Regions from separate parts of the Brevibacillus sp. HB1.2 genome, predicted to be linked through region 1. Evidence: riboswitches for the same ligand, from Rfam matches in the RefSeq annotation. Region 1 holds a riboswitch; the other holds the start of a gene.
The links. Region 1 has a riboswitch for S-adenosylmethionine ahead of HPY28_RS06935 (aminotransferase class I/II-fold pyridoxal phosphate-dependent enzyme). Riboswitches for the same ligand answer to the same signal wherever they lie in the genome.
Positions count from the first base shown of each region.

Region 1 (15,778 bases):
TTTTTGACAGCATATTTACGCACGCACCGGAAAGGAAGAAAAGTTTTGGAAGCATTCCTATCACAAATCCCCAATGTAGCGATCCTGCTTTTAGCCGTCATCGCATTGACACTGATCCTATTATGGATGGTGATTATGCAGTCTGTCCGGATTAGTCGATTGAGGAAATCAATCAACCGGATCATGACAGGGACGGGAGGAGCCAATCTCGAGGAAGGCTTGCACAGACTGCTGGATCAGGTAGAGGAAATGAAAAAGCAGCATAGCGATCAGCAGTTTGCCATCAATCGTCTGTCACAGCGAATGGCAGCGCAATGTGGCAAAGTAGCGATTATCCGTTACAATGCCTTCGGGGATGTCGGCAGTGATCTTAGCTTTTCGCTGGCGGTAACAGATGACGCTGGGAACGGTGTCGTGATCACCAGCATTTTTGGACGAGAAGAATCTCGCGTGTACGCCAAGCCGCTTGAGCAAGGGACATCGAGCTACCATTTGTCTGAAGAAGAACAGGCTGCGATCAAAAAAGCGATGACCTCAACTGCAGGGATATAAGTCCCTCTGAATTTCAATGAAACAGTAAGCATATGAATGAATCAGGGAGTTCTTTTCATTTCCCTGCGTCTGATTGCGGATATTCCGGTTTTTTGCTAAAATTCATCGTCATTTTGCTCAAGACTTTTGAAGGCACCTGAGGTATAATAAAGATGTCAAAAATGGCTTTTTTGCGAAAAACAAAAAGTAGGTGATCCGCCTTCATTACCCAAATCGATTTTCGATTCGCGGGGCAAGGCCAGGTTCTACAGCGTTCTTTTGTTGACACTTAGCGTATCTCCTCTGATTTGGATAACTGTTCGGTCGTATTCGGCCCATGCAAACCAAAAGAATTGAGGAGATATTTATGGCACAGCGTTTAGCAACTAATTACGCCAAGGCCTATTTCACGGTGAATGAAGAAGAGCTGAACCAGTTCGTTTCGCTTTTCACCAATGAACACATTTCAGTCCAAGTCAAAGTGTGTGACAATGGCGATCGTGACGTAATCCTGAATGACAAGAACGGCGAAATTCAATTGAGTTTCTGTCGGGTTGGCAGCCGCTACTCATGCGACAGCTCGTATCTGATCCGAGATAGGCAGCTGGCAAATGCCATGAGAAAAGCAATGAAAGCGTTCCGAGGCTATGGGATTGTCCACCGGATTTATGACGGCTTCACAATGGTGTATCACTACGATCAAGGATCGGTTGTGAGCATTCAGGAGCTAACCGGAGACGAAGAAGTGTCCATCTTTGAAAATAACTCTCTGCATATGGCCAATGAGCTGGAGGCTTTGTTCCAGCAGGATGGCAGCGAGCAGGAGATTGAGTCCTTACGTCAAGAAACGGACCGATGGCTGGATTTGCGTAATTGGGCAAAGAGAACTGCCCCGGAAAAACTTCCAGCAATTGATGTTCGATTAGTAACGTTATCGCGACGTCTATTTGAATTAGAAGTTTAGAAAAAAGGGTGCCTGAGGCGCCCTTTTTTATGTATGTGATCACACAGCGAATAACAAAAAGCGGGTTTCCTCCTGACCAGAGGTGCCCGCTTTTGCTTTTTTGCCCTTCGCTTAGCGCAATTGTAATGGTTTGCTCATATTGTACCAAATAGCTCCAGCATGATCTGAGCTGGAAACACCGTTGTTGAAGTATCCCTGACTTTCATAGTAGCCAATCAAATTTTCCTTACATGTCAGCGTGATCGTCTCACGACCGGCCACTCTTGCTGATGCTTCCAGGTGTGTGAGGAGCATGGAAGCAATGCCTCGTTTTTGAAAAGCGGGAGAAACCGCTAGTCCTAGGATGGTTTGATGCCCGCCCGATGCCGGATTTTCTTTAATTGCTTGAAACAAATCATCCGTAATGAAGGGGGTTTCGATAACGGGTCCATTCACCAACCCCGCAATAACGCCATCCTCTTCCGCTACAAAAAAACTGTCTGGAATCAATCGAATGCGTTTCTCAAATGCTTCCTGTGTCGCAGCCTCTTCTGGTGAAAAGCAAAGCTGCTCGATGGCGATCAGTGCTGGCAAATCTTCTGCTTTGGCATTGCGGATAGTGATCATGTGTTCCGATCCTCTCCATTCTTGTTCGTTTTCCTTTCTCGAAAAGTTTAGAATCTTACCTGTTTGATGTCAACGAGAGCGGCTTGTAGCAAGGGGGCGCCTTCATTCTGTCGAGCGTTTGATCAATTTATTTTTATAGTTCTTGTTTAATCTTGAAAAAGGGTATTGTCAAACTAGGCCGATGCATGGTATTGTTGTTTTCGTTGGAAACAGGATTAGGAACCAGGATTCACTTTAAAGGGTGGATAACAACGGAAACCGCCCCCGTTAGTGAATGACGCAGGTCCTAGCGATGTTTAACATTACACTCGTTAGGAAGGGGGAACCGAAAGATGGAATATTCGACTTTCGGAAGACACGTTGCTGTTGACACATGGGGAGTTCAGTTTGATTTGTTGAACGACGCAGAATTTTTGAAAAAGGAAATGATTGAGGCTGCTGAGGCATGCGGTGCTACGGTACTGAGTGTGCAAGCGAAGCAGTTTTCTCCTCAGGGTGCTACCGTACTGGTTCTTCTCTCGGAAAGCCACCTGTCCATTCACACGTATCCTGAGCGCGGCTTTGCTGCTCTGGATTGCTACACGTGTGGGGAAACCGTTGATCCGCAAATCGCCATCGACTACTTGGTATCCGTGCTGAAGCCGGAAAAAACTTACGCGAAGAAATTAGTTCGTGGTTTGGGTGAACTGCAAGTTGTTGAGCCAGAAATGAAGCTGGTTGAAGCGGCAAAGTAAGTAACAAATGGAAAAGTTTTCAAGAGGTGCGGGCTCATTCCGCACCTCTTTTATATGGAGCTTCCATTCCTATTTGTCATCATGGAGTGACTGTAGGAATTCTGCGGCCAATATCGTGGAGCAGAGAACGAAATTCCGTGGATGTATTGGAGATCTGGCTTTTCATGTCGGGTCTCACATCAACTTGATTGGTCCGATGCGTCGCTTCTTCATAAATATCTGCATGGATGGCACGAATCCGGTCAAATGTCCCTGCGTCGGAGGCTACTTGGATCGAGAAGTTGGGAACACGTGAACGAACGGCTGAGTGGACTTGCTGTTCAATTATGTGCGTTTGCTCAGGGCCAAAATTTTTCCGAACACGAATTCCGATAACGGCATCTGTGCCGCTCACGAGAACAGTAGCACGTTCTACACCAGGCACGTCATCTGCGACCGTGGTGAGCTGTTCAGCTAAATCCTGATTAAAACCATTGACCGTATATCCGTTTCGATAATTGCGGGCATTGATTCCGCCAGTGTAGGCATGATAATCATGAGCGAGGCTTGTCCGTGCACCTGGGGCTTGCTGATAGGTGGTACTTTGTGTGTGCGCTTGATTTTTTGGATGGCTGTTCGAGCTTGCGCATCCAGTCATCATGGTTGCGATCATAAGCAAGCCAACCAAATATTTCGGGCCGTACCGTTTCATACGTATGCCACCTCCATTTTTCTTAGTATGACGAAAATAAAGTCCCTTACTCTGGAAGTGGCTCCCGTAAAAAACTGCCCATTGTGCCGCGTTTCACTACCTGTTAATATGGAAGGTATGCATAATAGAGGAGGTTCACATGAAGCGTCTTGACATACGCAACATTGCAATTATTGCCCACGTTGACCACGGAAAAACCACGCTGGTTGACAAACTTTTGATCCAATCGGGCACATTCCGCTCGAACCAACAGGTAGAAGAGAGAATGATGGACTCTAACGACCTGGAGCGCGAGCGTGGAATTACGATCCTGGCGAAAACCACTTCTGTCAAATACAATGATTTCACGATTAACATCTTGGATACACCAGGCCATGCTGACTTCGGTGGCGAGGTTGAGCGTATCATGAGCATGGTGGATGGCGTTCTGTTGATCGTCGACGCCTTCGAAGGCTGTATGCCACAAACACGCTTTGTATTGAAAAAAGCGCTGGAAGCAAAAGTTACCCCTATCGTTGTCGTGAACAAAGTAGACCGCGACAATGCACGTCCTCAAGAAGTTATCAACGAAGTGTACGACCTGTTCATTGATCTGGATGCGACGGAAGACCAGCTGGAATTCCCAATCGTATATGCTTCCGGTCTGCAAGGGATTGCAGGACTTGAGCCAGATAAGCTGGAAGGCGACCTTCGCCCACTGTTTGACACCATCGTAGAGCATATGCCTGCTCCTGACGCAGACGAATCTGCTCCGCTCCAAATGCAAGTAACCATGCTGGATTACAACGACTTTTTGGGTCGTATCGGGATTGGCCGCATCTATCGCGGTACTATGAATTTGAATGAAATGGTATCGGTCACTACGCGCGAAGGCGAAGTGAAAAAAGCGCGGATTCAAAAGCTGTTCGGTTTCTCCGGTCTGCAACGTGTTGAGCAAAAAACAGCAAGAGCGGGAGATATCGTAGCGATTTCTGGTATTGATGATATTAACGTAGGGGAAACGGTTTGCCACGTTGATCATCCTGAGGCATTGCCACTCTTGAAAATTGACGAGCCTACCCTGCAAATGACATTCCTCGTGAACAACAGCCCGTTTGCTGGTCGCGAAGGTAAGCACGTGACTTCCCGCAAGCTGCGTGATCGTCTGATGTCTGAGCTGGAGACAGATGTATCTCTGCGTGTAGATGAAACAGATTCGCCAGATGCGTATGTGGTTTCTGGACGTGGTGAATTACACTTGTCCATCTTGGTAGAGAACATGCGTCGTGAAGGCTTTGAGCTGGGTGTGTCCAAGCCTGAGGTTATCATTCGTATGATCGATGGACAAAAAATGGAACCGGCTGAGCTGTTGATCATTGATGTACCTGAGGAATACACAGGGCCGGTTATGGAGACATTGGGTCAACGTAAAGCCGAGATGGTTAACATGATCAACAACGGCTTCGGACAAGTTCGTCTGGAATTCATTATTCCATCCCGTGGTTTGATCGGATATCGTACAGAGTTCTTGACGATTACACGCGGTTACGGTATTCTCAACCACTCTTTTGACAGCTATCGTCCACTTGTACCAGGAGCGGTAGGAGGACGTCACGCAGGGGTACTTATTTCCCACGAGACAGGAACAGCTACCACGTACGGCTTGATGTCCGTAGAGGATCGCGGAACGATGTTCATTCACCCAGGTACAGAAGTATACGAGGGCATGATCGTGGGCGAGCATAACCGTGACAACGATCTTGTTGTTAACGTATGTAAAGAAAAGCATGCGACCAACGTACGTTCTGCGACCAAGGATGAGACTGTCAAAATGAAGGCTCCTCGCATGTTGTCTTTGGAAGAGGCATTGGAATATCTGAACGACGATGAGCTGTGCGAAGTAACACCTCAATCCGTTCGTCTGCGCAAAAAATATCTGAACAAATCAGATCGTGAGCGCTATGAGAAGCAAAGACGCTATGAAGCACAACCGCAAGCGTAAGATAGAAAAGAAAAGAACGCCACTTGATCCTGTTTGGGATGAAGTGGCGTTTTTGTTTGGGCTGTCCTTACAACAGACTTTCAATATCAGCGATGAGCTCTTCAGGTTGAGTACGAGCACTGATGCGTTTTACAACCTGACCGTCTTTATCCACGAGGAATTTGGCGAAGTTCCATTCGATATCTGGATTTTCTTCGCTCGGGGCATGTTCCTTCAAGTACTGATACAACGGGTGAGTATCAGGACCATTGACATCGATCTTTGCAAACAGCGGGAACGTCACGCCGTAATTTCGATCGCAGAACGTTGCGATTTCTTCTTCTGTTCCTGGCTCTTGTCCAGCGAACTGGTTGCAAGGGAAGCCGAGAACAACGAGACCTTTATCCTGATAACGCTCATACAGCTCCTGTAGCCCTTTGTATTGAGGAGTAAGGCCGCATTGGCTGGCGACGTTTACGATTAGCAGGACATGCCCTTTGAAGGCAGCTAACGTCTTTTCTTCACCGGAAATGGTTTTGACGGCAATATCATACAAGCTCATCTTATTCCCACCTTTTTCTACTGACATATCTTCATCATAGCATGTACGGCGAAATTCATGCCAGCAACATGGAAGAGCCTACCGTTTTTTGACACAGAATCCACCACCTGATAAAGTAAGAAAGATAGCGTTTTCCTAAGAAAAAAGGAGTGACTATTCGTTTCATTCCGCCTATGAGGTGGCATGTGAAGCGGTAGGAGTTTCACCGCTTGAAGACAGGAGAGATAAGTGATGGACTGGATACAAATCGCATCAACCTATGTGCCAACGAATCCAGATCAGCTCACCGCATATGACAGCTTTCGCATATGGGCTGATAAATATCGAGCTTGGATTTTGTTTGTGGAATTAATTATCGTCTATTATCTTGGCTTTGCTACCCGTATCCGTATGCCTATTTTGAAAAACGTGCTCTTGTACATCCTTTTGTTTGCTGGAGCTCTCATTTTCGCTATTTTGGATGTGCAGCTTCCTGTGAAAAGTGCAATGTTCGTAGCGATTGCGATTCTCGTGATTGTAAAGGTACGGATCAAGCCGGAGCAAACTGGGCGAAAGTGAGGAGAACCGAGTGAAGCGTGAAGATGCACTTTTTAACTGGCTCCAAATTCAAGTGGTTGCCGATGCGCGACCAGAAGACCGCTCTGCTTTGGATACAGCTGCTTTTTTCTTGCAATTGCTGCAAGAGGATCATCAAATTAGCGATATCGGCTATCGTCAGGAAGGCAGCTGGTACGTGCTATTTGGGAACGCTGATTCACAGTCCTTGGAAGTGCGATACCCTGCTGAATCAGTCGAAGCTTTATTGGCCGCGATTGAAGGCGAACCCAAGTACAACTGCAACTAAAGGGACAAAGACTCCCCTCCACTTGCCGAAATGATTCGGAAGTTGGGTGGAGTTTTTTTGTATCAAGCGCTTTTTGTAGGTAATAAGACGCGGTTTCTTGGAGGATGCAACTTTTGAAAATGATTTCCCGTCAATATTCATGCCCCAAGCAACCAGGGGGATTTTGCCAGACTAGAAGGGGGAACTACCATTGAAAAAGTACATGACCAAGCCCGTATTAGCAGTGGTGACAGCTGCAGGTATTCTTGGCTGTTTGACGCCAATTTTTGCCGATGCAAGCTCGATTGCTAGTCCAAGTGCCACAAAGGTAGTCATGAATGACGAAGGGAAACAAGTAACGCGCTACAATCTGAAAGAACTTGCCCAAAATGATCCAACCACGTTGAACATGCTCTTGAAGAATCAAGCGGATCACTTGTACATCATTGTAGAAGAAATCAACTTGAATACGAAACTGCAAACCTATATGGAAGAAAACAAAGCGGAGTGGGAGCGTATTTACAACGAGTACTACGGCGATATTTGGCTGGAAGTGCGCTTGACAGACAATGATGAAGAAATCGTGAGCGTAAATGCCAAGACTGAAAATAACAAGGTGTACATAAAGGGGATTGTGACTTCGGATGTCACCAAGGTGGTTGTGAAAAAGCCGAATTCCGACATTATTGAAGTCGTTCCGACCAAGGAGCACTCTTTTACGGTCAGCTTTGAAGCTCCAGATGCATCCTATGAACCGTATGTAACTGTGAGTGCCTATGAAGGCAGCAAGCTGGTCGATAGCGAAAAAGTAAAGATCGTACCAAAAGCAGAAGAAGATAAGGAAATGATCATCCATACCATGTCTGTATTGGATGCGAAGAAAAAGGAATTAAAAGTAAAAGGAATTGTCAAGCAAGGGGCAGACAAAGTAACTGTCACCTATAATGGCGTGAAAAAAGACGCAAACGTGAAGAAGCTGTGGGACGGCGTAGGCAGCTTCACAGTTTCAGTAAAGGATGTACAAGCAGCAAAAGATCAAAAAGCCTTGATCGAGGTTTACGAGGATGGCAAGAAGGTTGATTCCGAATCCGTTCAGGTAGAAATTGTTAACGCTCCTGACAAGGATCAAGCGACCGTATATGCCATTAAGGCGACTGCTGTAAACAATCCTGCCGCCAAGTCCATTCAAGTGAAGGGGACAGTAAGCGGCTGGAATAAAAAGGACGACACTGAATTGTATGTGATCGCTCCTGACGGGAAGAAAAAAGAGATTAAGCCAAATGACAAAGGCGAGTTTTCGCTGACATTGTCGTACAAGAATCATTCCTTTAGTGCCAAAACCATTCAATTCGCATTGTATGAAGATGATAAGCTGGTTAAGAAAGATGACGTTGCATTAAGCACAAAAGTCATTGTCGAGCCTGTGAAGCCAACAGATGAGGATAAAGACGATGATGATGACAAAAAGAAAAAAGAAAAAGGGAAGCAGAAAGATAAGCATCCCAACGGCAACGCGTATGGCTATTGGAAAAAGCACGACAAACATCATGATGACGATGAAGATGACGATCGTGACGACGACAGAGACTAGTCTCTAGCGTTAAGGCCGCTGCTTGTAAGTCTCGACGTACTCCACCAATTGTCTGATGTAATCCCCCAGAATGGGGATGGAAAGAAATTGCGTCAAGAGGGAGCCGAGGAAAGCCAAAACGATAGCAGTACCAATCGTCAACCCCAGACCCCGGGCAAGACCTGCGAGGAAATTGATCCAGAGCAGCTTGCGCGGGGCTGTGTAATTTTGGATCACATCTGCTAGTCGGATATCTTCCAGGAACATCGCAATTTTATGCATCCGCTCATTTACCTTCCGAACTTCCTGAAGCTCTTCAAGGACTTGATCAATTTGCTGCATGAGGCGGTCTGTAGGCGACAAGCTGTCCATCCCCTTCCATCATTCGGTATCGTTACTACCAGTCTAGGGAAAAAGACAACCAGAATCAAGGTGAAGAGGAAACGTTTGCCTATCAGCTAGGCGAAGGGTAAAATGAACGTACAAAACGTTTGTTAGGAGGCTTTGAAATGGCTGAAACTGTTTCCCAATCTCTTTCCGAAGATTTATTCAAGCTCTTGCAAAAGGAGCGTTTTGTTACCTTGGGCACAGTAGACCATGAGTCAGGAGCACCATCGCTCAGCTCCTTGTCCTGGACGTATGCTGTCACCGCCGATACGATTCGTTTTGCCGTGGATAATCGCTCACGTATTTTGGCTAATATTGCGAAGGAACCGCAAGTTGTCTTGCATTTGATCGGTGCCGGCTCGTCTTTCGCCATTAATGGTCGTGCTTCTGTCAAAACAGACCGACTGGAAGGCGTTCCGCTCAAGCTGGCCATGGCAGAAATCAAAATTGAGGCTGTTCGTGATATTATGTTTTACGGTTCCCGTATTTCCGTAGAACCACAATATGAAAAGACGTATGACAAAAACGCGGCAGCGAAGCTGGACAATCAAGTGATGACCGCCTTGAAAGATGTAAATTAACGGGTGGAAATAAATTGTTGACAAGAATCCTGCCGATCCTTTAGTATTAGGGTCAATCAAATTGAATAGCAATCTTCTTATCCAGAGCGGCGGAGGGACTGGCCCGATGATGCCCGGCAACCAATCACCTGTATTTTATCAGGGAGATAATGGTGCTAATTCCTGCAGAGTTATCAAACTCTGAAAGATGAGAAGGATTTGCTTACGGTGACGTAAACAAAGCCTTCTTTCAGAGGAAAGAGGGCTTTTTTGATGCCCTCGTACACTATTGGAGGGAGAGAAACAGACATGAATTTGGAAACGAAATTGATTCAGGCGGGAGTAGGCAGAGATGAAAAAACAGGGGCGGTGAGCTTTCCTGTTTACTATGCAACGGCTTATCGCCATCCGGCCTTGGGCCAGAGCACTGGATACGATTATACACGCACAGCTAATCCTACTCGCACTATTTTGGAGGAGACCATCGCTGAAGCGGAATCAGGAGATGCAGGTTTCGCTTGTGCCTCAGGAATGGCTGCTGTTCATACCGTCATGGGCTTGTTTTCCCAAGGGGATCATCTGATCGTTTCACTCGATCTGTACGGGGGAACCTATCGATTGTTCGAGCAAGTGCTCTCTCGCTATGGTCTGACGTTTTCGTATGTGGATTTGCGTGACATTGGTGCACTCAAAAATGCGATTCGCCCTGAGACAAAGGCGATCTTCGTCGAGACACCAACCAATCCGCTCATGCAGATTACCGATATTCGAGCAGTAACGCAATTGGCGAAACAGCATGGTCTCCTTACGATTGTAGACAACACATTCTTAACCCCGTATTGTCAACGCCCACTGGAGCTTGGTGCAGATATCGTTCTACATAGTGCAACCAAGTATTTGGCAGGACATAACGATGTACTGGCTGGACTCATCGTAACAAAAGGGGGAGAGTTGTCGGAAAAAATCCGGTTTTTGCACAATTCAATCGGTGCTGTACTTGGACCACAAGATTGCTGGCTTCTCGTGCGCGGGATGAAAACATTGGCATTGCGGATGGATCGTCATCAATCCAATGCCTTGATTGTAGCGAAAAAGCTGCGTGAGCATCCGGCAGTGGCGGAGGTATTTTATCCAGGTCTGCCAGAGCATCCGGGGCATGAGATACAGGTGCAACAAGCAACTGGGCATAGTGGGATGGTATCGTTCCGCGTACACGATGCAGAGCAGGTGGGATTGTTCCTGCAAAATCTGCAAATCGTGTCCTTTGCGGAAAGTCTGGGTGGTGTCGAGTCATTGTGTACGTATCCGGCAACGCAGACTCACGCCGATATCCCGCAAGAAGTCAGAGAGCATGTCGGTGTTTGTGATCGATTGTTGCGACTGTCGGTTGGCATCGAGCATCCAGATGATGTCGTAGCCGATTTGTTTCAGGCATTGAATGCTAGTTTGGTCGTAGGGGGGAGTGTACGATGAATTTTGCAACCAAGATCCTCCACGGTTCGACTTGCATTGACCCGTTCACAGGTGCGTCGTCGGTTCCGATTTATCAAGCTTCGACGTTTCATCAGGCTGATATCGATCAGCCAGGTACATTCGATTATGCCAGGTCAGGGAATCCGACCAGGCAGGCTTTGGAGGAAGCTATTGCGTCTCTGGAGGGAGGCGCACGCGGTTTCGCGTTCTCATCTGGCATGGCTGCCATTTCCAGCGTGTTTATGCTGTTTTCAGCTGGAGACCATGTTGTAGTGGCGGAAGATGTATACGGTGGCACGTTTCGGTTTTTGACCAAGGTATTATCGAGAATGGGCATCTCCGTTACGTTCGTGGATGCAACAAATACAGATTCCGTTCGTGCGGCCATTACATCGGCAACGAAAGGGGTTTACCTGGAGACCCCCTCCAATCCCACCTTAAAGGTGACAGATATTGCAGCGGTTTCTCGTATCGCAAAGGAGCACGGCTTGCTCGTCATTGTCGATAATACGTTCCTTACCCCGTATTACCAGCGGCCATTGGAACTTGGCGCAGATGTGGTCATTCATAGTGCAACGAAGTTTATTGGAGGGCATAGCGACGTCGTGGCTGGCCTGGCCGTTACCAGGGAGGCTGCGTTAGGGGAGCAGCTCTACTTTATCCAGAATGGCATGGGAGCGATTTTGGGTGTGCAGGACTGCTGGCTGGTGATGCGTGGACTCAAAACATTGAAAGCCCGACTAGATGTCAGCACGAAAACAGCCGCGAGCTTGGCCGACTGGTTGTCATCGCATCCACAAATAAGCCGCGTTTACTATACAGGGCTGGAGGATCATCCTGGTCATCTGATTCAAACACAACAAGCGACTGGTCATGGGGCTGTTCTTTCTTTTGATGTAGGGAGTCGGGAGCGAGCAAAAGCATTGTTTAATCGTGTAAAATTGCCGATTGTGGCTGTCAGCCTCGGGGCAGTGGAAACGATTCTCTCGTACCCAGCTACGATGTCACATGCAGCGATGCCTGCTGAGGAAAGAGCTGCAAGGGGAATCACAGATGGCTTGATCAGGTTGTCAGCTGGCTTAGAGGATTTCGATGACTTGGTAGCAGATTTGAAGCAAGCTTTGGATCATTTGCCATCTGAAGCACCAGTCCATAAAGAAAAAGAGGTATTCTCCCGGGCTTAAATCCGGGGGATACCTCTTTTTCTTTTAAGGGGTTCCTGTACGATTTGCGTTGATTTTGTTTTGTCCTTGCGGCTCTTTGTGCATGCGTTTTTCTTTTACTTGAGAAGGTGTTTCATCGCGAGGCTGCACACTGCGCGGCAGTTGGGGAATGATCCGACCTACGATATCCGCCAACTCTTCCGTAATACCGGCAACAGGATGGCCGCGACGAATATCATCTCTCATTTCCCGTAACCGCTGTACGACGGCAGGGTCTGCGGTTACGACAGCGTTCGCTCCTTGAGGGTCTTCTTTCAGTGCTTCCGCAACCGTATACTTAATGACGCCGACTTCTGGGCGATCCAAATTCGGGTCTACAGTAATACCGACTACAGCATATTTACCCAAGACCACAGCAGTCGCGCTGTGTACCCTTTTCACACGTGTTGCCAGTTGGGCCAGACGATCAGCGGTGGCTTGAGAAGATTGATTATAAGCAGGCTCAGGAGCTGTTTGCTGAACGCGTTGCGTATGAGTGGCATGCTTCGGCTGTGCAGCCTGATTGGCTGGTGGATTTTTGCCCGACATGCATGCTGTAAGCAACAAGCTAAAACCGAGGCAGCAGATCATGATCCGTTTCACAGGCATTCTCCCTTTCCCAGTATTGCCTTCCTTCTTGAGGAGGGCAGGGTTACAAGTATTTTGTTCTGGGCTGCCGATTTTCATTCTGCCAATGGGTCGTCTATCTCTGTCTACCTGAACATAGACTGTAGTACATCACGTCGCCGCACTTGAGCATCCCTCCAAAAATTGCATAGGGTATATAAGAAGGGTAATAGGAGGCGAGATTTTGAAGAAAATCTACGTACTGGACACCAACGTACTCCTGCAAGATCCAAGGGCGATGTTTTCTTTCGCTGACAACGAAATAGTCATACCAGCTGTCGTATTAGAAGAAATCGATTCCAAAAAGCGGTACATGGATGAAATTGGCCGCAATGCTCGGTACGTATCTCGGCTCTTTGACAGTTTTCGTGAGCTGGGGCAATTGCACACTGGTATTACCCTAGAAACAGGCGGGTTGTTTCGGGTGGAACTGAATCATTCCTCTTTCCACCGCCTTCAGAAACAATTCACAGAAATGAGTAATGACAACCGCATTTTGGCGGTCGCACTAAACTTACAGGAGGAGGAAAACGGAAAACCACAGCCAAGACCGGTCATTTTGGTAAGTAAGGATGCTCTCATGAGAGTCAAGGCTGATGCATTGAATATTTCCGCAGAGGATTTTCTTTCGGATCGAGTTGTGGGGGAGTTCTCCAGTATTTACCCGGGGTATCAGAAGATGATGGTAGCGTCCGATATCATCAAGAACTACTACGCGACAAGAAAGCTGCAGTTGGCCTCCTGTTTTCCACGCTATCGCTTTTACCCTCATCAATTTTTAGTGCTGAAGGACGAATGCAACCCATCTATTTCAGCGATTGGAAAGGTCGACCCGGACGGAAAAACGTTAGAAATGCTTGTGTCAGATGATGATCCGATTTGGGGCATCCGAGCCCGTAACGTACAGCAACGGATGGCAACCGAATTGCTGCTACGAGATGATATTCCTTTAGTAACCATGACCGGTAAGGCCGGTACAGGAAAAACTTTGCTGGCATTAGCAGCGGGCCTGCTGCAAATCGAGGACCAGCAAAAATACAAAAAACTGTTAGTGGCAAGACCTATCGTTCCGCTTGGAAAAGACATCGGTTATTTGCCCGGCGAAAAAGAAGAAAAGCTTCGACCGTGGATGCAACCGATTTATGATAATTTGGAATATTTGTTTAACACAAAGCGCCCAGGTGATCTGGATAAAATTTTGGCAGGCATGGGTAGTTTGCAGGTGGAAGCTTTGACGTATATTCGTGGGCGCTCCATCCCCGAACAATTTATTATCATTGATGAAGCGCAAAACTTGACAAAGCATGAAGTGAAGACGATCCTGACGAGGGTAGGGGACGGCTCGAAAATTGTACTAATGGGTGATCCTGAGCAGATTGATCATCCATACTTGGATGAGAGCAACAACGGTTTAACCTACGTGGTAGAAGTATTTAAAGACCAAAAGCTGGCTGGACATATCCAGTTGGAAAAAGGCGAACGGAGTGTGCTTGCACAGCTGGCCGCAGATTTATTGTAAAGAGGATGTATGAAAAACAGCGAGGAGGTCATACTATTTTTGTCGAGCCCGATGATTCATGTAAGTAAACGGCGAAATGCCTTGCAGGAGGCGAAGATCCGTGGATAATCATGATCAAGCAATCGACGAAAGTCGTATGGAGATTAACCGATTCCTTTAGCTACTTTTCTCTACGATGGAGGTTGAAGAGCCAAAGAGAATAACCGGTAGAACCCCATAAGCAATTCGGGCTCGACAAGGACCGCTCCTCATTGGAGCGGTTTTCATTTTTTGCAGATTCGGAGGCAAAAAGAAAAACGCGGATAATAAATTCCCGCGTTTTTGTCCGATTTTCCTTATTTAGCAGCTGTGATCGCATTTCGCAATGACGAAATACATCCGATGTGCATCCCTTCATGGAAAAGAGTGAAGACCATCATTTCCCCATAAGTATGCATAGTACCTTTGTCTCCTAGCTGAAACGGTTTTGGCAATGGATCATTCAATCGGGAATGCAATTCTTCTTTAATACGCACATGTTGTTCTTTTAGCTCTGCAGCTAAGGTCTCGAGGGAAGGTCCTTCTTTTTGCCAATCAGCAGGCTTGGTTCCTGGAGCAAACATGGCTGCGTAATACGGAGGACATTTCATTCCTTCTGATCCGAAGAGCAAGTAATCTTGTGTCAGGAGAATATGACCAAGATTCCAGCGAATGTTGTTTTTAAAGCCATCTGGAACCACGTCTGCTTCTTCCTCGGTTATTTCCGTCAATCTCGCCAAAAACATTCCGCGAATCAAGTCGTACTGATTCCATACAAAAGAAAAGTCCTGCATAGCAATCCCTGCCCTTCCTCATATTTACATGCACCAACATGTTACCGTATAAACAGAAAAGGGGAAATATACAAACTGTAAAAAATTTGCAAGTTGTCCCTCCATCTCCATACATATGTACAAAGGGGGGAAGCATGATGGTTACGTTGGATTCATCTATTTCTTTTTTGATTTATATAACAGCGGTGTCCAGCGCGGCAGCAGGTGTCACGGAAGCTTTTAAATCAGTCGTTCCCTTTTTGGCGACGGACTATGAGGCGAAAGAAAATTGCTGGGAAGATCAGTATCACGCTGCTAGACTGATGCACTACAAGCGCTTTTTCAATCTGCTTATTTCCGTATTGGCTGCTGGTGTCATTTTTGGCATGCTTGGTCTGGATCCAGCTCTCATTTTAACTGGTGCTGAATCCGCTTATGTAAAAAATTCGTGGCAGTTAGGAACCTGGATGTGGGGAATTGTAGCGGTGTTTGGTTCGCCTTTTTTCGCATCACTCCTCAAAATACTAGAGAGCTTCAAACAATCGGTGGACAGCAATCTGCCGCCTAATCGACCGCGCCGCAAAGTCAGCGGAACACGAGAATAAGCTCGTCTCCCTATGGTTGCCCGATGCTTGCCAGATAAGCTAAGATAACCAAAAGAGTGGTAGCAAAGGTGGGCACAGGTGAATGATGTGGAAATGTTTGCGAATGACTGCAGTTTGGGTATTAACAGTTGTTGTCTTGGCGGCGTGTTCGGCCCAGTCGGAACCAACTGCTA
Region 1 covers NZ_JABMIU010000002.1:420,999-436,776, reverse strand. Annotated here, with positions in the region: gene HPY28_RS06995 (DUF4446 family protein) at 46-552, shown strand; gene HPY28_RS06990 (hypothetical protein) at 899-1,495, shown strand; gene HPY28_RS06985 (GNAT family N-acetyltransferase) at 1,607-2,101, opposite strand; gene speD (adenosylmethionine decarboxylase) at 2,434-2,835, shown strand; gene HPY28_RS06975 (YhcN/YlaJ family sporulation lipoprotein) at 2,915-3,526, opposite strand; gene typA (translational GTPase TypA) at 3,666-5,507, shown strand; gene HPY28_RS06965 (glutathione peroxidase) at 5,575-6,048, opposite strand; gene HPY28_RS06960 (YlaH-like family protein) at 6,280-6,606, shown strand; gene HPY28_RS06955 (hypothetical protein) at 6,617-6,892, shown strand; gene HPY28_RS06950 (hypothetical protein) at 7,083-8,462, shown strand; gene HPY28_RS06945 (DUF5665 domain-containing protein) at 8,472-8,813, opposite strand; gene HPY28_RS06940 (pyridoxamine 5'-phosphate oxidase family protein) at 8,951-9,409, shown strand; SAM riboswitch class I at 9,484-9,603, shown strand; gene HPY28_RS06935 (aminotransferase class I/II-fold pyridoxal phosphate-dependent enzyme) at 9,698-10,861, shown strand; gene HPY28_RS06930 (trans-sulfuration enzyme family protein) at 10,858-12,045, shown strand; gene HPY28_RS06925 (YhcN/YlaJ family sporulation lipoprotein) at 12,070-12,672, opposite strand; gene HPY28_RS06920 (PhoH family protein) at 12,875-14,209, shown strand; gene HPY28_RS06915 (DinB family protein) at 14,545-15,021, opposite strand; gene HPY28_RS06910 (hypothetical protein) at 15,159-15,605, shown strand; gene HPY28_RS06905 (hypothetical protein) at 15,688-15,778, shown strand, end outside.

Region 2 (15,778 bases), on a different contig from region 1:
TGTAGCGAAATCGAAGGCAATTCTTTAACGGTTGTTGCTGGCGTGTACCCTTTGACCTTGGCAAACCTACGATTCGTCATGTTGTTTCCTCCTAGAGGCGAAGGCTGTCAAGAGAGCAAAAACGATGGAAAGAGACAGGGCCAATACGAAAAGACTGGGTAAAAGCTGTTTCGATAACAGGCTGTAAAATTGGATCGCACTTATGGGATAGCGGGAGAGGGCAGATGAGAAGAAAAATAGCCCGATTAACCACCAAATCCGTTTCTTTCCATACGGAATCATCAGTATTTCGACAATCAGCAAAAGCGAGAGAGAAATGCGCGTAAAGGCACCGCTAAACCATTGGTATATGCTCAGGGTATCGAGATGCTCGATATATAGGCCTATATTGGCGAGTCGCCATTCCTCATAGGCAGGATAGCGCAATTTTCCGGCTTTATCCGGACCGAATTCTACAATAGCACCTAAGGTTGGCCCGAATGTGAGGCCAATCATGACAAACGCCAAAATGAAAATTTGATAGTACGGCACTCTCGATTGAAGGTGATGCTGCATACATAACAGGAGGATCAGTTCGACAAAGCCTGTGCCCGCATACATCATTCCTCGTAAAACAGGGGCAATCCCGTTTTCCATCATAGGGAGGAGCAGACTGTAATCTTTGTTTGGAAAGTTAGTAGACATCACGAAAAATCCCAAAAGGACGACGAATGGCAAAAGTACAGAAGAGGTCATTGCGATGGAGCGGATTCCAAACATCGCGTTGACGAGACAAAGGACTGCAAACAAGATCGTATGTACCTCCAGAGGTGTCTCTGGAGCAAACGATAAATTGACCCACGTAATCGTATCGGTCATCGTCATGGTGGCGATTGTAAAGCAGTAGACACATGTCAGCAGCGCCAATACGCAATAGAGCGGGAAGCCGTACGTTTTTTTGATCCACTGGAATAGATGCTCATTCTCTGTTTTTTTATAGACCGAATAGAGTAAACCAGTCCACAACAAGTAAAGCACCCCAGCTAACAAAACCGAGATCCAGGAGTCTCTTTTGGCAGAATCTAGCATCATCGGAATGACGATGACATGGTTCATCAATCCGTTGGTTAAAAGCAGCATGACGACGATTTGTGTAAAAGATAATCCGTTTTTCATGATTTCCCCGCCAAAGTAATCTCGTACTCCCAACAGTATTTGCAGGGCGTTGGGATTTATTCGATCGGGCGGCAGAATGTGCCAAGTCGCATGCATATTTTGGGAAGCTCTCACGAACGCTAATGGAACATACTTCGTAAAAGGGCGGGAGCTGTAGGAGATGGCGATGAGAGGGTGGCTGAGAAGAAAAAAGACATCTGTCAAAGACAGGATGAGCCACTCGAGTGAGCCTATCCGTGTACGAGAGATCAGTGAGCGATTAAGTGATAACCTTGCGGAGCTGAATGCGATTTTCACGCTGACACCTGATTTGGTCATTCGGACGTTTGCTTGTCAGCATATAGAGGATATGGTTACACTCGTCTACTTGAACGGCTTGGTTGACAAAAACTCGATTAACAACAATGTGCTTCGTCCACTTTTGTCACATCCAGCGGGTGAGAAATCGAGTATTTTTGACCTGTTATCTGTCGGAAAGGTATCAGTTGCCTACGACTTTCGGAAAGTAGAAACTGAGATTTTGCTTGGGAGTAGTCTATTATTTATCGAGGGTCGAAAAGAAGTCCTTGTGATTGAAACGAATGGATGGCCGCAGCGGGCGATAGAAGACCCGCAGTTGGAGGCTGCGCTGAAGGGTGGACACCAAGGGTTTGTCGAAACGGACACGCAGAACATTGCCCTCATTCGCCGCTATATTCCCAACCGTGAAATGAAAATAAAAGAAATGTGGTTAGGAGAACGAGGCCTTTCAAAGCTCTCGATCATCTATTTGGCTGATGTGGCGAATCCGGAAATATTACAGGAGTTGGAAGATCGGCTCAAGAGCATCAAGGTTGACTCGATTCTCAATGCGTCTGAACTGGAGGAGTATATCGAGGATAATCCTTACTCTCTGTTTCCGCAGTTTTTGACTTCAGAACGCCCAGATACAGTCGCCTCTCACATCTTGCAAGGGAGGATTGCTGTCGTTGTCGATCGCTCTCCAAGCGTATTAATCGGACCAGCTACTTTCGTTTCCTTTTTTCAAAATGTTGACGATTACGGTACGCGCTGGCCTGTCGCTACGTTCATTCGCTTGCTTCGCTACTTGGCTTTCTTGATTGCTACTTTTTTGCCTGCGATTTATATTGCGTTGATTTCTTTCAATTATGAGGTCATCCCGCTGGATTTGATTTTGTCAGTAGGGGAATCCCGAGAAAAGGTCCCGTTTCCTCCCTTGTTAGAAGCATTCATTATGGAGCTCACATTGGAAATGCTTCGGGAATCGGGAATTCGCTTGCCAGCGCCTATCGGACAAACAGTCGGTATCGTAGGAGGTATCGTGATTGGTCAAGCGGTCGTACAAGCGGGGATTGTGAGCAACATTATGGTGATCGTCGTTGCATTTACAGCGATCTCATCCTTTATTATCCCGAACTATGATATGGCCTCGGCAGTTAGGCTAATGCGATTTTTGATGATGATACTTGCTGCGATGTTTGGGTTCGTTGGAATTATAGTGGGATTAATGACACTGATTGGCCATTTGATTACGCTGGAATCATTAGGTGTTCCTTATGGAAGCCCTCTTGCCCCTGTGCGTTTCGGAGATTGGAAAGATTTGTTTATCCGCCTGCCACTATGGAAAATGAAAGATCGTCCCCTGTCAGCCCACACGATTGAGGAGCAAAGGCAGGGGAATAATCGGCCAAGGGAGGACGGGTGATGAAAAAGTATACATACAACCAATTGAGCGTCCTCCAGTACATTCTCCTCATTCATGGGGCACAAGTAGGGATCGGAGTATTGACGATTCCCAGAGAATTGGCGGAGAAGGCGAGCACCGATGGATGGATATCGCTTGTGATTGGATGGCTTGGGGCAACGCTAGTCAGTCTTGTCATCACGAACATGATGAAGCAGTACCCGGAGAAGACGATTATCGATATATTTCCATTGATCCTGGGCAAGTGGCTCGGTCGTGTCGCTATTGCTTTGATGTCCATTTATTGCGGGATAGCGGCGTTCGTTTTGATGATAAATGCCACGGGAATCATTAATGTGTGGCTCCTGTCTCAGACACCAGCCTATGTCGTCGTATTCCTTTTTGCTCTGCCGACCTATCTTATTATCCAGGGAGGGGTTCGTGCGATTGGAAGGTACGCCGAGCTCGTGTTCTATCTTACACTTTGGATACCTTTTGTTCTCACGACGGCTTATCGAGAAGTTCAGTGGTTAAACCTGCTGCCAGTAATCAAGGATGGCTGGCACCCAATATGGGAAGCGAGCAAATCCACGGTACTCTCTTTTCTTGGATTTGAATTTGGTTATTTCGCCTACCCTTTTTTGCAAAAAAAACAATATGCGTCTCTCGGCATTGTCATTGCGAATACATTGACGATGCTTGTGTATATATCTGTCATCATCGTTTGCTTTGCTTATTTTAGCCCCGATGAAATCACGGAGTATACATGGCCTACGCTCAATCTATGGAAAGCCATCGAGTTCCGTTTTTTGGAACGTGTCGATATTCTATTTCTCTCTAGTTATTTGTTTATATTGTCAACAACTGCAACGCCGTACATCTATTTTTGTGTCTTTTCATCCAGTCAGTTATTTGGCATGAAGGATCACCGCAAGCATTTGCGTCTGTTCCTTCTTTTGGTTCCAGTGGCGGTATGGTTATATACGCCATCCTTTATCGATCTGAAGAAAGCGTCACAAATTTGGAGCTATACAGGATTGTTCTTTGCTTATGCGCTTCCGTTACTAGCTTGGGGACCGATCAAGCTATCGAAACGAGCAGAAGGTGGGAAAAAAGCATGAGGGTATTTCAGATTCTGTTATGTAGCCTCCTGGTAATCATGTTGGCAGGATGCAAGGACCAGATCAATTTGGAGGATACCACTTTATCGCTGATGGTCGGAATTGATTTGAACGAAAAAAACGAGCTTCTCTATTATATCTCAAGCCCTGTGTTCAGTCGGGAAGCAAAGGAAAAATCTGAGCAATACGGTATCCGGTCATCTACGATTAGAGAGGCGAGAATGGGCTTTGATGAGCGAGTGACAGGCTTGACCCAACCAGGCAAAATTCAGGTGCTTGTAATGGGGAAAAAACTGCTGGCTCACCCGGACTGGTTTCGGTTGCTGGATGTCGTTTTTCGGGATGCAAAGTTTAGTGTCAACGCCCGCATGGCTGTACATGATGGTCCAGTGAATGAGTTGTTTGATTTTAAACCAAAGGACAAGCCTCGTCTGTCCATTCATGTTACAAAGCTGATAGACACAGCCAATAGCAGAAATCTGACGGTAAAGACGAGGGCGCAGGAGCTCCATCGGCAAATGTTTGAAAAAGGGATGACGCCTACCCTGACTGAGTTGAAGAAAGAAAAGAAGGCGGTCAAGGTAATGGGGACGACTTTGTTAAAAGAAAATGGAACGTACGCAGGCTCGATAGAACCGCGGGATACCATTCTTTTGCAAACGCTGCTCCATGAAAAACAAGGGGAACTGTCCGTCACCATCCCGATTAAAGAGCCGAACGAACACAATCAAATTGTGAAAGACAGGATCAGTTTTTTTATCAAGGGCGTCCAAAAAAAAGTGAAAACATCCTATCAGAACGGTCGGTTTCATTTTGACGTTCATTTCAAATTGCGAGTGTCCATATCGGAGCGAATGTTTCCGTACGACATGAAAAAGGACTACAAAAAGATGGAGCGAATGATCAGTGACGAGTTACAGAAGGATTACACGAAGTTAATCAAGAAATGCCAGGAAATCGGTGTAGACCCATTTGGGTTTGGTCTCTATGCGCGTGCCTATGAATATAAGGAATACAAAAAGGTAGAGGATGATTGGACGAAAGCCTTTTCCAATGCCACTGTTGAAATCAAGCCTGACGTATCGATTAAGGGAAATGGCGTCATAAAGTGAAGGGTGAAAGACAAAACCCCCTGGCAATCAGTAAATGCCAAGGGGTTCGTTATTAATAGATTGCTTCCCAGCCTGCAGGAGTGACGAACAGGCGAATCGCTTTGATTTTGCGGTCGTCCATCAGGGTGAAGTAGTGGCGGTAGTTCGGCGGTACGGAGATCAGATCGCCTGGCTCCAGCTCGACGTCGAAGTAGCGATCATCTTTGCCTTTGATGGCGAAAATACCGTGACCATCGACGCAGAAGCGGCACTCATCGTCTGTGTGGTGATGCTCGCCCTTGAATTTCACCAACAGCTCGTCGAGGTTAGGCGTTTTGTCAGAGAGGACGATGATGTCCGCTGTCAAGTAACCGCGACGTTGGCTGATCGCATCGATTTCTGACTTGAAGGTGTCGAGAATCTCTTGTTTTTCCTCGTCTGTCGGGCTGTAGTTATCACGGTGCTTTGGATCAAGGCGATCCACGCCCCATTTTTCGTAAATGATCTCTTGGGTGTCCAGGAAGGAGACAACTTCCTCGGGTGCTGAGATGTACTCATTGTTGTCGTGAAAACGAATTTGTGCCATCGTTTATTCCTCCTTAATTGGTGGTTGTAGTGGACACGACTGCTTGGCGTAATTGCAGCCAGCGGGCGTGATACTCGAATAGGAATTCAAAAGCTTCCAGGTGGCGCTTGGCCTCGAAGTCATTGCCGCCCCACGTGTAGATACCGTGGTTACGGATGAGTACGCCGGGAACTTCTGGTGTGATCACTTTTTCAATTTCGGTAGCCAAGGTCGGAATATCGGCAAAGTTCTCAACAATCGGAACAGTAATGCGCGCGTTTTCTTCCCAGATTCCGAGTCCCTTGATCAGCTCTTGTCCTTGAATGGAGAAGGCTCGTTGTCCAAAGTACAGCTCGGAAATGAGGTTGTTCCACACGGTATGGACGTGGAAGCAAGCACCCGCCTTCGGGAACGATTTGTAGACGACGGCGTGGATGAGCGTTTCCGCGGAAGGCTTGAGCGTAGTTTCATCCACCGGACGCGAGTCTTGATCTACGACCAGATAATCTTCGGGGGACAGCTTGGTTTTGTCTTTGCCGCTTGCGGTTACGGCAAATTGCAAGGGATCGTTTTGTATTTTAATAGAGAGATTGCCGCTGGTGCCGGGAAACCAATCCCGGCGGGCAAATGTCAGCTTGGCGTCATCCAGACGGCGAAAGGCATCCAGACGTTGTTCGAGTGTTGCAGTCATGAATTAGACGACCTCCTGTTGGACTTGCTGTAAAATGCGAATCACATCGTGGAATGTGGCAAACTTGCTATGCGACAATTGCAGCTCTTCCGCCTTGTCAGCGAGGAAGTGACGGGCAATCACATAGTCAGCGATTTTGGCTCCAGCCAAATCAGTGATAGAGTCGCCGATGACGATGCGGAAATGGGTTGCTGGATCGTACCGGCGGATGATTGTCGTCTTGCACATGCCGCAGCCGTTCGTGCAATGCTCATCGCACGCGTTGGGCCACGTAATGGTGATGCGCTCTCCGCTGAAATCACTGCCATTGCAGTAGATCGGTACATCGGTAAGATCGAAGGGTGCCAGGATAGGCTCCAGGAAAAAGTCGATGCCGCCACTCGTGATCAACAGCTCAATGCCTTCTTCGCGGCAATAGCTCACGAATTCAGCAAATCCCGGGCGAATCGTCGCTTCTTGGACAATGAAATCGATAATGTCCTGGCGCAAGGAGGAGGGCAAGAGTTGAAACAGCTTGCCTACCCCTTCTTGAACGCTTATTTTTTGCGAAAGGATTTGCTCCGTCAAGGCTTCCCACTCAGGGGGAGCAAACTTGCGGACAATCGCTACAATGTTGTCTTTTTCGGTAATCGTTCCGTCGAAATCGCAGAACAGGACGAGCTTCTTGCTCATCGTGCACCACCCCACTTTTCCAGGGCGATCGCCAGTTCTTGCGATTCTGCGGCAGCCTCTTCCAGTGTTCGGCCTGCGGTGACAGCCTCAATCGCGGCGACGAATGCTTTCGCTCCTGCGGTTGCTCCACCGGGATGACCGTGGATTCCACCACCTGCATTGACAATTTGATCCAGACCGAAGTCTTGATAAAGCTGTGGAACCAGCCCAGGATGAATGCCGGCAGATGGAACCGGGAAGGATCGGCGCACACCATTCAGTGGGTCGGTCAAGTGCTTGGCGAGCTGTAACGCTTCTGTCTTGTCCAAGGCGACGTTGCCATATGGAGATGGGAAGAGTACCAAATCTGCACCAGCTACGCGCATCAAGGTTCCGAGCAGAAGCGGGGTGGCGATACCGTAGTCAGGTGATGGATAGTAAGCGCCTGCCAATGCTGGATGCGCCATGATCGGTACGCGTACATCGGGATCGGCTGCCAAACGGTGCAGGGCATCGAATCCAAAGGCCAGCACATTGAACAAGAGGCAGTCAGCACCTGCATCTACCGCACGTTTCGCTTTTTCGTTCAGCTCATGCACTGGTCCAGTCAGGTTGGCTGCATAAAGGACGGGCTTGCCTGTTTCGGCTTCTGTCTCCTGGGCGATTTGCTTGAACGCTTTGATCCGTTCGATAAAAGGAGCGCGATCATCTGCAAAGAAGATTTCGTCATCTTTCACGAGATCGACTCCGCCCAAGGCTTGTGCCCGGAATTGCGTCTTCAGGTCATCAAAAGGAAGGCCCAGGCACGATTTGAAAATGCTCATCAAGAGCGGACGGTTATGTGCCCCTGAACGTTCGCGCAGACCATCAATGCCGAACTTCGGTCCAGGAAAAGCCTGAAGGAATGAGTCAGGGAAAACGATGTCGACGAGCTTAATTTTGCCATCCATAGACAGTTTGCCGAATATTCCGGTCAACAAGGATGGAATGTCTGCTGTAAAATTGCGGGTCGGATAGCTGACGGTAATCAAACCGCGTGTTTCTCCGTTTTCCAGTGTCGCAAGCGGTGTCGCACTCACGGCTTCACCCAGATACGGCGCTAGCTCAGCTTGCTTGGCAAGCGGCAGGTCCGTCCAGGAACCGACTGTCATGCCGACAGCAATGGCTTGCGCTTTCTTGTTCAAGTCTTTCGCTTGTGTGAGATAGGTGACGAGGATACGTTGTTCACTCATGGTACGTCTCATCCTCCTTGAATGATTAAAAAAAGCCTCCCCATTGAGCGGGGAGGCGGTTGTCGACTATGAAAGCGTCTCGTCTCCTCTCATCTCTCGGGTCAGTAGCCGAAACAAGCCAAAGAGGCTCTATCTCGACTCTTATCCGTTGGAATTAGCACCGTTTCGCTATCCAAGGTACGCATCATCCGCGTACGATTCATGGTATAGCGCCGGTTGCCGGGCATCATAGGGCCAGTCCCTCAGCCAGCTCGCGATAAGAGTTATTCGTTTCCCCCATGATATGACGTTCATTGTCAGGAGTCAATCCTTGTTTTTGCAGAGAATGTGCAGCAGGTTAGAAGAAAAATGAGACGAAGGTGAAACTATTTGGCACTTCCTTCGTGGTAAGGGATGAAGGGGTGTGAACGGCTTGGGAAAGTAGGTCTGGAGGATGTGTACCGGCTGCATGTAAACGATATGTACCGCTATCTTTTCTGGCTGACACGAGATGAGAGGCTGGCAGAGGATCTGACACAGGAAACCTTTTGTCGCGCCTACTCTTCCTTGGACGACTACCGTGGGGAAAAAGTACGGCCTTGGCTGTTCAAAACGGAGTGCGAATCTACGGAGCCGTCCTCACCGGACCTACCAAAGAACTGCTGAAGCTCAAGGCCGAAAAGTCGATAACAGCAGCGTTTCTAGGCAAGAAAGACTGGTGGAATTTGGAGCGACCTGCGGCATTGGGAACACAATACAGCTACTGATAGCAAGGTGCGAATTTTTGCACAAAAGGGTGTTGACATCGTGGAAGCGTTGGTTGTATGATTCAAACTAAATCAAAAACCGAATACGTTTTGGATACCTTATCCAGAGAAGGTGGAGGGACTGGCCCGATGATACCCGGCAACCGACATGACGCCATTCAGACGCGAGGAAGCGACTGATTGACAGGCGACATGCACGGTGCTAATTCCTGCAGAAACAAAAGTAGTCTGGAAGATAAGGGGGACATCAACACGGTTCTTACACGTGACGACAGCGACCTCTTTTCTTCGGGAAAAGAGGTCTTTTTATTGCTCCAGGTACTCAAACAAAACAAGTAGAGATAGAGGAAAAATACGTAGAGGGGAGTTTTGGAATCATGGCATATCGCGCATTGACTGAACAGGAAGCAGTGGAGTACGTAAAAGGAATACCGGGTCTTTTTAGCGAAGGAGCAGAGCTGACCAGCCGTGAAATCGGGGATGGCAATCTCAATCTGGTTTTTGACATTCAGGAGCTGGCAACCGGTAAGAGCGTCATTGTCAAACAAGCACTGCCTTTTGCCCGCGTCGTGGGAGAATCTTGGCCACTTACGATTGATCGGGCTCGTATCGAGAGCGAGGCACTCCGCATTCAGCACAAATACGTTCCAGACTTGGTGCCGCAGGTGTATCATTTCGATGGGGAACTTGCGTTGACTGTCATGGAAAACGTCGGGGACCACATCATTATGCGCAAAGGTCTGATCGAAGGAAAGCGGTACCCACTATTCGCGAAGCAAATTGGTCGTTTTCTCGCGCAAACCTTGTTCTTCACCTCCGATCTGGGCGCGCATCCGTACGATAAAAAAGCGCTAGTCGGAACATTCATAAATCCAGAATTATGCAAAATCACGGAAGATCTCGTCTTTACCGATCCGTATGAAAATGCGCCTACCAACGACTTCAACCCGTTGATTCGCCGGGAAGTCGAGGCGATCTGGAACAACAGGCCGCTGAAGCTGGAAATCGCCAAGCTGAAATACGATTTCCTTACGCGCTCGGAAGCGCTGCTGCATGGTGACTTGCATACGGGAAGTATTTTCATCACGGAAAACAGCTTGAAAGCAATCGATCCAGAGTTCGCTTACTACGGTCCAATCGGTTTTGACATCGGGGCGGTCATTGCCAATCTATTGCTCAACTACGCAGGACAGCACGGTTTGCAAAAAGATCAAGGAGAACGGGAAGCGTACCGCGAATACTTACTGGAAACGGTCGAGGATGTCTGGAATGAATTCGTTTCGCAATTCGTTCAGCTCTGGCACAAGCAAGCCAAAGAGCGCAGCGCCCATGTCGAGGGACTGTGGCAAAGCTACGTGAAGCGCTTGATTCAGGATACAGCAGGCTATGCCGGATGCAAAATCTTGCGCCGTGTCATCGGCTTGGCAGGCGTAGCGGACCTGAATGCCATTGAAGACGACCAGACTCGCGCAGAAGCAGAGCGTCTGGCTCTCTCGATTGGAGAAGCGCTGATTCTCGGTCGCGGCGGCATCGACGAATCGACAGATATCACGGACATCGTACGCACTGTGACCGAACGTTACTATCAGGAGGCTACAACAGTATGACAACCAGCACTCAATTGGCACCTGTTAAGTGGGAGAATGACGCATTGGTCTTGCTTGACCAGACGCGTCTGCCAGTAGAAACGATCTATTTGAACTTGACTACCTCCGAGCAAGTATGGGGTTCCATTCGTCGCTTGGAAGTACGAGGCGCACCGGCGATTGGCATGGCGGCGGCTTACGGGCTCTACCTTGGTATTCGTGGCAGTGAAGCGAGTAACTACGACGAGTTTTGGCAGGAACTGAACCAGCAGGCAGACTACCTGGGCTCTTCCCGTCCGACAGCCGTGAATCTGTTCTGGGCGTTGGATCGCATCAAAGCTCGTGTTGAAAAAGAAAGCGGAGCGTCGATTGCCGAGTTGAAGGCGGCTGTGCTCGATGAAGCACTGACGATTCAAAAGGAAGACGCTGAAGTATGCCGGACCATTGGAGAGCATCTGCTCTCTCTGTTGCATGACGGTATGGGAATTCTCACGCACTGTAATCCAGGCGCATTGGCTACAGCAGCGTACGGTACGGCTACCGCTCCATTTTATTTGGCAAAGGAACGCGGCTGGAACCTGAAGGTGTACGCGGACGAAACCCGTCCTGTCCTGCAAGGCGCTCGTCTTACTGCATTCGAATTGCAGCAAGCAGGGATTGATGTGACGCTGATCTGCGATAACATGGCGGCGATGGTTATGTCCCAAGGGAAAGTAGAGGCTGTCATCGTGGGTACAGACCGCGTAGCAGCGAATGGCGATGTCGCCAACAAAATCGGCACGTATGGGGTAGCAGTATTGGCAAAAGCTCATGGCATTCCTTTTTACGTGGCAGCTCCCTTGTCCTCCGTCGATCTAGATACACCGACAGGCGCAGATATTCCGATTGAAGAGCGTCCAGCTGAGGAAATTACCCATGGCTTGGGCAAACAGGTAGCTCCAGACGATATCAAGGTGTACAATCCTGCGTTCGATGTAACGCCTGCGAAGTACATTACAGCGATCGTCACGGAGACAGGTATTTTCAAGCCGGAAGAGATCGGCAATAGCAAACCATAAAAGAATGATTGATAAGCGTTCGCCCTGCTGTTGCTGGCGGGCGCTTTTTTGCTCATTTTGGCGTTTTCCAGTAAAATATCCAAGAAAAGGGGAGATTCGTATGCAAACGATTCAACGGATAGCAATCAATGAAGATACGTACTTGAAACAATTAGAATTAGCAGATGCTGAGGAGTTATTTTTGCTTACGGATTCGAACCGGGAGAATCTTATGGAATGGCTGCCGTGGCTGAATTATACGAAGAAGGTAGAGGATTCTCGCCAATTCATCCAAGCGACGATCCATCAGTACAACGATAATCGCGGCATCAACTACGGCATTTGGTACCAAGGACGTCTGGCTGGTACAGTCGGCGTACATACGGTGGATTGGATCAACAAAAAGACGTCTATTGGCTACTGGCTGGGTTCACAATTTCAAGGCAAAGGCCTGATGACAGAAGCAGTGGCGACCTACTTGGACGTATTGATCTTCGGGTCATGGGATTTGGAAAAAGTAACGATTCAGGCTGCTACGGAAAACGATAAGAGCAGATCAATTCCGGAACGATTAGGGTTTCAACTGGAAGGGATACTCCGCCGGAATGAATTCCTTTACGATCATTACGTGGATCATGCCACTTACAGCCTGCTAAAAGAGGAATGGCTGGACTGGAAAACCGATAAAAAATAGTAGATTGAACTGTATGCTTCGATTGACAATGAAAATTCTGTCAATTACGATGGTGAAGACAGATCAAGAGGGCTGCGTGTGATTCGCAAGCCCTTTTTTAGTCGTGCTGTTAGGTTTGAATAAATAGAGGTGATTTACATGCAGACACTTCGGCAATTATCTTGGTTTTTCCGTGCCTATTGGAAACGGTACGTCATTGGAATCTCTGTGTTGTTTATTATTGATGTCCTCATGCTTTGGCCACCGAAATTAATCGGGGACACGGTGGATTCGATTCGCAACAGTTCCCTGACAAACGCTGACTTGACGCAAACAGTGGTCATCTTGCTCGTTTTGGGTGTTAGCTTGTATGGATTGCGGTTTCTCTGGCGGTTCTTGTTAAATGGGGGAGCCCTGATACTGGAGAGGACGTTGCGCGAGCGACTGTTTGCCCATTTGACGAGAATGACCCCGTCGTTTTTTCATCGCAAACGCAGTGGGGATCTGATGGCCGTCGCTACCAACGACATTCCTGCCATTGAACAAACAGCTAGTACAGGAGTGCTTACGCTTGTCGATGCGTTGTTCATGACCTTGTTAACGCTGGGCGTCATGGTGACCGCGATTGATTGGAAGCTGACGCTTGCTGCACTGATCCCGATGCCGTTTTTGGCTTGGTCAACAGCGTACTATGGAAGGTTGCTACATGAGCGCTTTTACTTAGCGCAGGAAGCCTTCGGAGAGATGAATGATCATGTTCAACAATCCGTATCGGGCGTTCGGGTATTGAGAGCATTTGTTCAAGAAAAGGCCGATATCGAGGCATATCGCCGGGTCAGTGAAAAAACGTTGGAGCGAAATGTGAGCGTTTCGCGGATCGACGCCCTGTTCGAGCCGACAATCGCGATTATTATTGGCTTCAGCTTTTTGATCGGGCTGGGCTATGGGACGTATTTGGTGTTCACCAGCGTCATCTCCTTAGGGGATTTGGTTGCGTTCAATTTATACTTGGGACTTTTAATTTGGCCGATGTTCGCCTTTGGTTGGCTAGTCAATGTGTTGCAGCGCGGTGGTGCTTCCCACAAGCGTTTTACAGAGCTAATGGTGGAGCAGCCAGATGTGACGGAGGCAGCGAATCCGGTCACGAGCCAAATCGCCAATACCGTAGAAGCACGCCATTTTTCCTTTACGTATCCGGGGACTGACAAGCAGGCGCTCACCGACATCTCGTTTCATTTGGGCGAAGGAGAGACGCTTGGGATTGTCGGACGGACAGGAAGCGGCAAGTCGACGCTATGCCGTGCTTTATTGCATCAATATCAGATGAAGGAACAAGCTCTGTTTATCGGGGGCATCCCGATTGAGGGACTTGCTTTCGATACGCTGCGAGAAAAAATCGGCTATGTGCCTCAGGAGCATTTGCTGTTCTCACGGACAATTGCAGAAAATGTTACATTTGGGAAACCACAAGCGACGACCGAAGACGTGATGCATGCGTTGGAGCTTGCGGAGATGAAGAGAGATCTGGCGCAATTCAGAGTTGGATTGCAAACCATGGTTGGAGAGAAGGGGGTCACCCTCTCCGGTGGGCAAAAACAGCGTATTTCCATTGCGCGCGCTCTTTTGATGGATGCGGGTATCTTGATTCTCGACGATTCTTTATCGGCTGTGGATGCGCGGACTGAGGAGAGTATCCTGCGTCATCTGAGACAGGAGCGCGCAGATAAAACGACGATTATTACCGCTCATCGTCTGTCTGCCGTACAGCATGCACAACTGATTCTCGTGCTGGATGAGGGACGGATCGTTGAGCGGGGGACACATGACGAGCTGATGCAGCGCAACGGCTGGTATGCAGAGCAGTATCGTCGTCAGCAAATGGAACAGGATGTGGCTGGTTGAGAGAGGGGGAAAGCGTTTCATGAGCAAAGAAAATGTATGGGGGCGTTTGACCGAGTACGCCAGGCCATTTCAAAAGCAAATACTGGGCGCGCTGTTCCTGCTCTTGCTGGGAACGAGTGCAGAGTTGGCGGGTCCTTTTTTAGCCAAGGTCATAATCGATAATCACATCCTAGCGATCCAAAAGCCTTGGTATCAACTGGACGAAGTGCCATCACAAGCAGCGGGGCAGGTCGCCTCACTGAACAGTACGAACTATATTCGTGAAGATGTTGCAGCAAAGACGGGTATTGCTTTGGATAGTATCCGTCAAAAAGAAGGAACCGTGCTGACAGAAGGCACGACCTATTACTTGGTTTCCGGCAAGGTGAATCCAAACACGGAGAAGCAATTCACCCCAATTACGCCCGAAAACGGCAGGGAACGCTTCGAGGTAACAACGAAGGATCAATCAGGTCAAAAGATGACCTCCACAGGCATTCGGCTGACCGCAGAGGAAGTCAAGGCGATGTATCAAGGGGATGTCCTGCCCATTGTCTGGCTTTCCGCAGGTTATGGAGCACTGATCTTGCTCTCAGCTGGTTTCAACTACGTCCAGATTTTGTGGCTGCAAAAGATCGCGCAGCGCATCATTCAGCAAATGCGGATGAAGCTGTTTATCCATTTGCAAAAGCTCCCGGTTGCCTTTTTTGACAAAACGCCAGTCGGTGCGCTTGTCTCCCGTGTGAGCAATGATACAGAAGCCATTCGTGAGCTATATGTGAGTGTACTCGCGACGTTTGTGCAGAATGGTCTTTATTTGATCGGAATCTTGATCGCGCTCTACATCTTGCAGCCTGAGCTCGCTCTCTTCTGCTTTTTGACGGTGCCAGTGCTCGTACTGTTAGTCTACGTGTATCAAAAGTACAGTTCTCGCTACTATGCGGTGATTCGCGCAAAGCTCGGTGACATGAATACAACGATCAATGAAATGATCCAGAACATGACGATCGTGCAGGCTTTTCGTCGGGAGAAAGGTGTGCAAAAGGAGTTTGCTGATGTAAATGAAGACTACTTCAAGGTGCGGATGAAAGAAATTAATCTCGAATCCTTGCTTTTGCGCCCAGCGGTAGATCTGATCTGGAAAATTTCCTTGACCCTGATCGTTTGGTATTACGGCTCGAGTTCCTTCCACAGCGCAATTTCCTTTGGTGCGCTTTTTGCTTTTGTTGATTACATGGGGCGTTTTTTCGAGCCGATCAACATGATCATGAATCGGTTGTCACAAATGCAGCAGGCGACCATTTCAGCGGGGCGCGTCTTCGAAATTATGGATGAGACTACGGAGAAGAGAGAAGCTGGTGCACAAATCGAGCGCCCGCGTGGAGAGGTTGTTTTTGATAACGTATCTTTTGCTTATCAGGGTGACGATTACGTCTTGAATAACGTCTCTTTTACGGCGCAGCCTGGTCAGACGATTGCACTGGTAGGGCACACTGGATCGGGAAAAAGCTCTTTGATGAATTTGCTGCTCGGGTTCTATCCGGTGACGAAAGGGAGCATTTTGATCGACGGGCAAGATATGAGACAGATTGATACGCACTCGCTGCGCAGTCATGTCGGACTGGTTTTGCAGGACCCGTTCTTGTTTACGGGAAGCATTGGATT
Region 2 covers NZ_JABMIU010000011.1:154,260-170,037, reverse strand. Annotated here, with positions in the region: gene HPY28_RS22410 (spore germination protein) at 1-80, opposite strand, end outside; gene HPY28_RS22405 (endospore germination permease) at 67-1,155, opposite strand; gene HPY28_RS22400 (spore germination protein) at 1,316-2,860, shown strand; gene HPY28_RS22395 (GerAB/ArcD/ProY family transporter) at 2,860-3,960, shown strand; gene HPY28_RS22390 (Ger(x)C family spore germination protein) at 3,957-5,072, shown strand; gene HPY28_RS22385 (1,2-dihydroxy-3-keto-5-methylthiopentene dioxygenase) at 5,125-5,637, opposite strand; gene HPY28_RS22380 (methylthioribulose 1-phosphate dehydratase) at 5,651-6,307, opposite strand; gene HPY28_RS22375 (2-hydroxy-3-keto-5-methylthiopentenyl-1-phosphate phosphatase) at 6,311-6,979, opposite strand; gene HPY28_RS22370 (2,3-diketo-5-methylthiopentyl-1-phosphate enolase) at 6,976-8,190, opposite strand; SAM riboswitch class I at 8,277-8,453, opposite strand; gene HPY28_RS22365 (sigma factor) at 8,584-8,835, shown strand; gene HPY28_RS22360 (anti sigma factor C-terminal domain-containing protein) at 8,769-8,936, shown strand; SAM riboswitch class I at 9,033-9,178, shown strand; gene mtnK (S-methyl-5-thioribose kinase) at 9,314-10,543, shown strand; gene mtnA (S-methyl-5-thioribose-1-phosphate isomerase) at 10,540-11,580, shown strand; gene HPY28_RS22345 (GNAT family N-acetyltransferase) at 11,681-12,253, shown strand; gene HPY28_RS22340 (ABC transporter ATP-binding protein) at 12,392-14,134, shown strand; gene HPY28_RS22335 (ABC transporter ATP-binding protein) at 14,154-15,778, shown strand, end outside.
Region 2: it holds a riboswitch for S-adenosylmethionine, as region 1 does, so the genes downstream of both, HPY28_RS22370 (2,3-diketo-5-methylthiopentyl-1-phosphate enolase) here and HPY28_RS06935 (aminotransferase class I/II-fold pyridoxal phosphate-dependent enzyme) in region 1, are expected to answer to the same signal.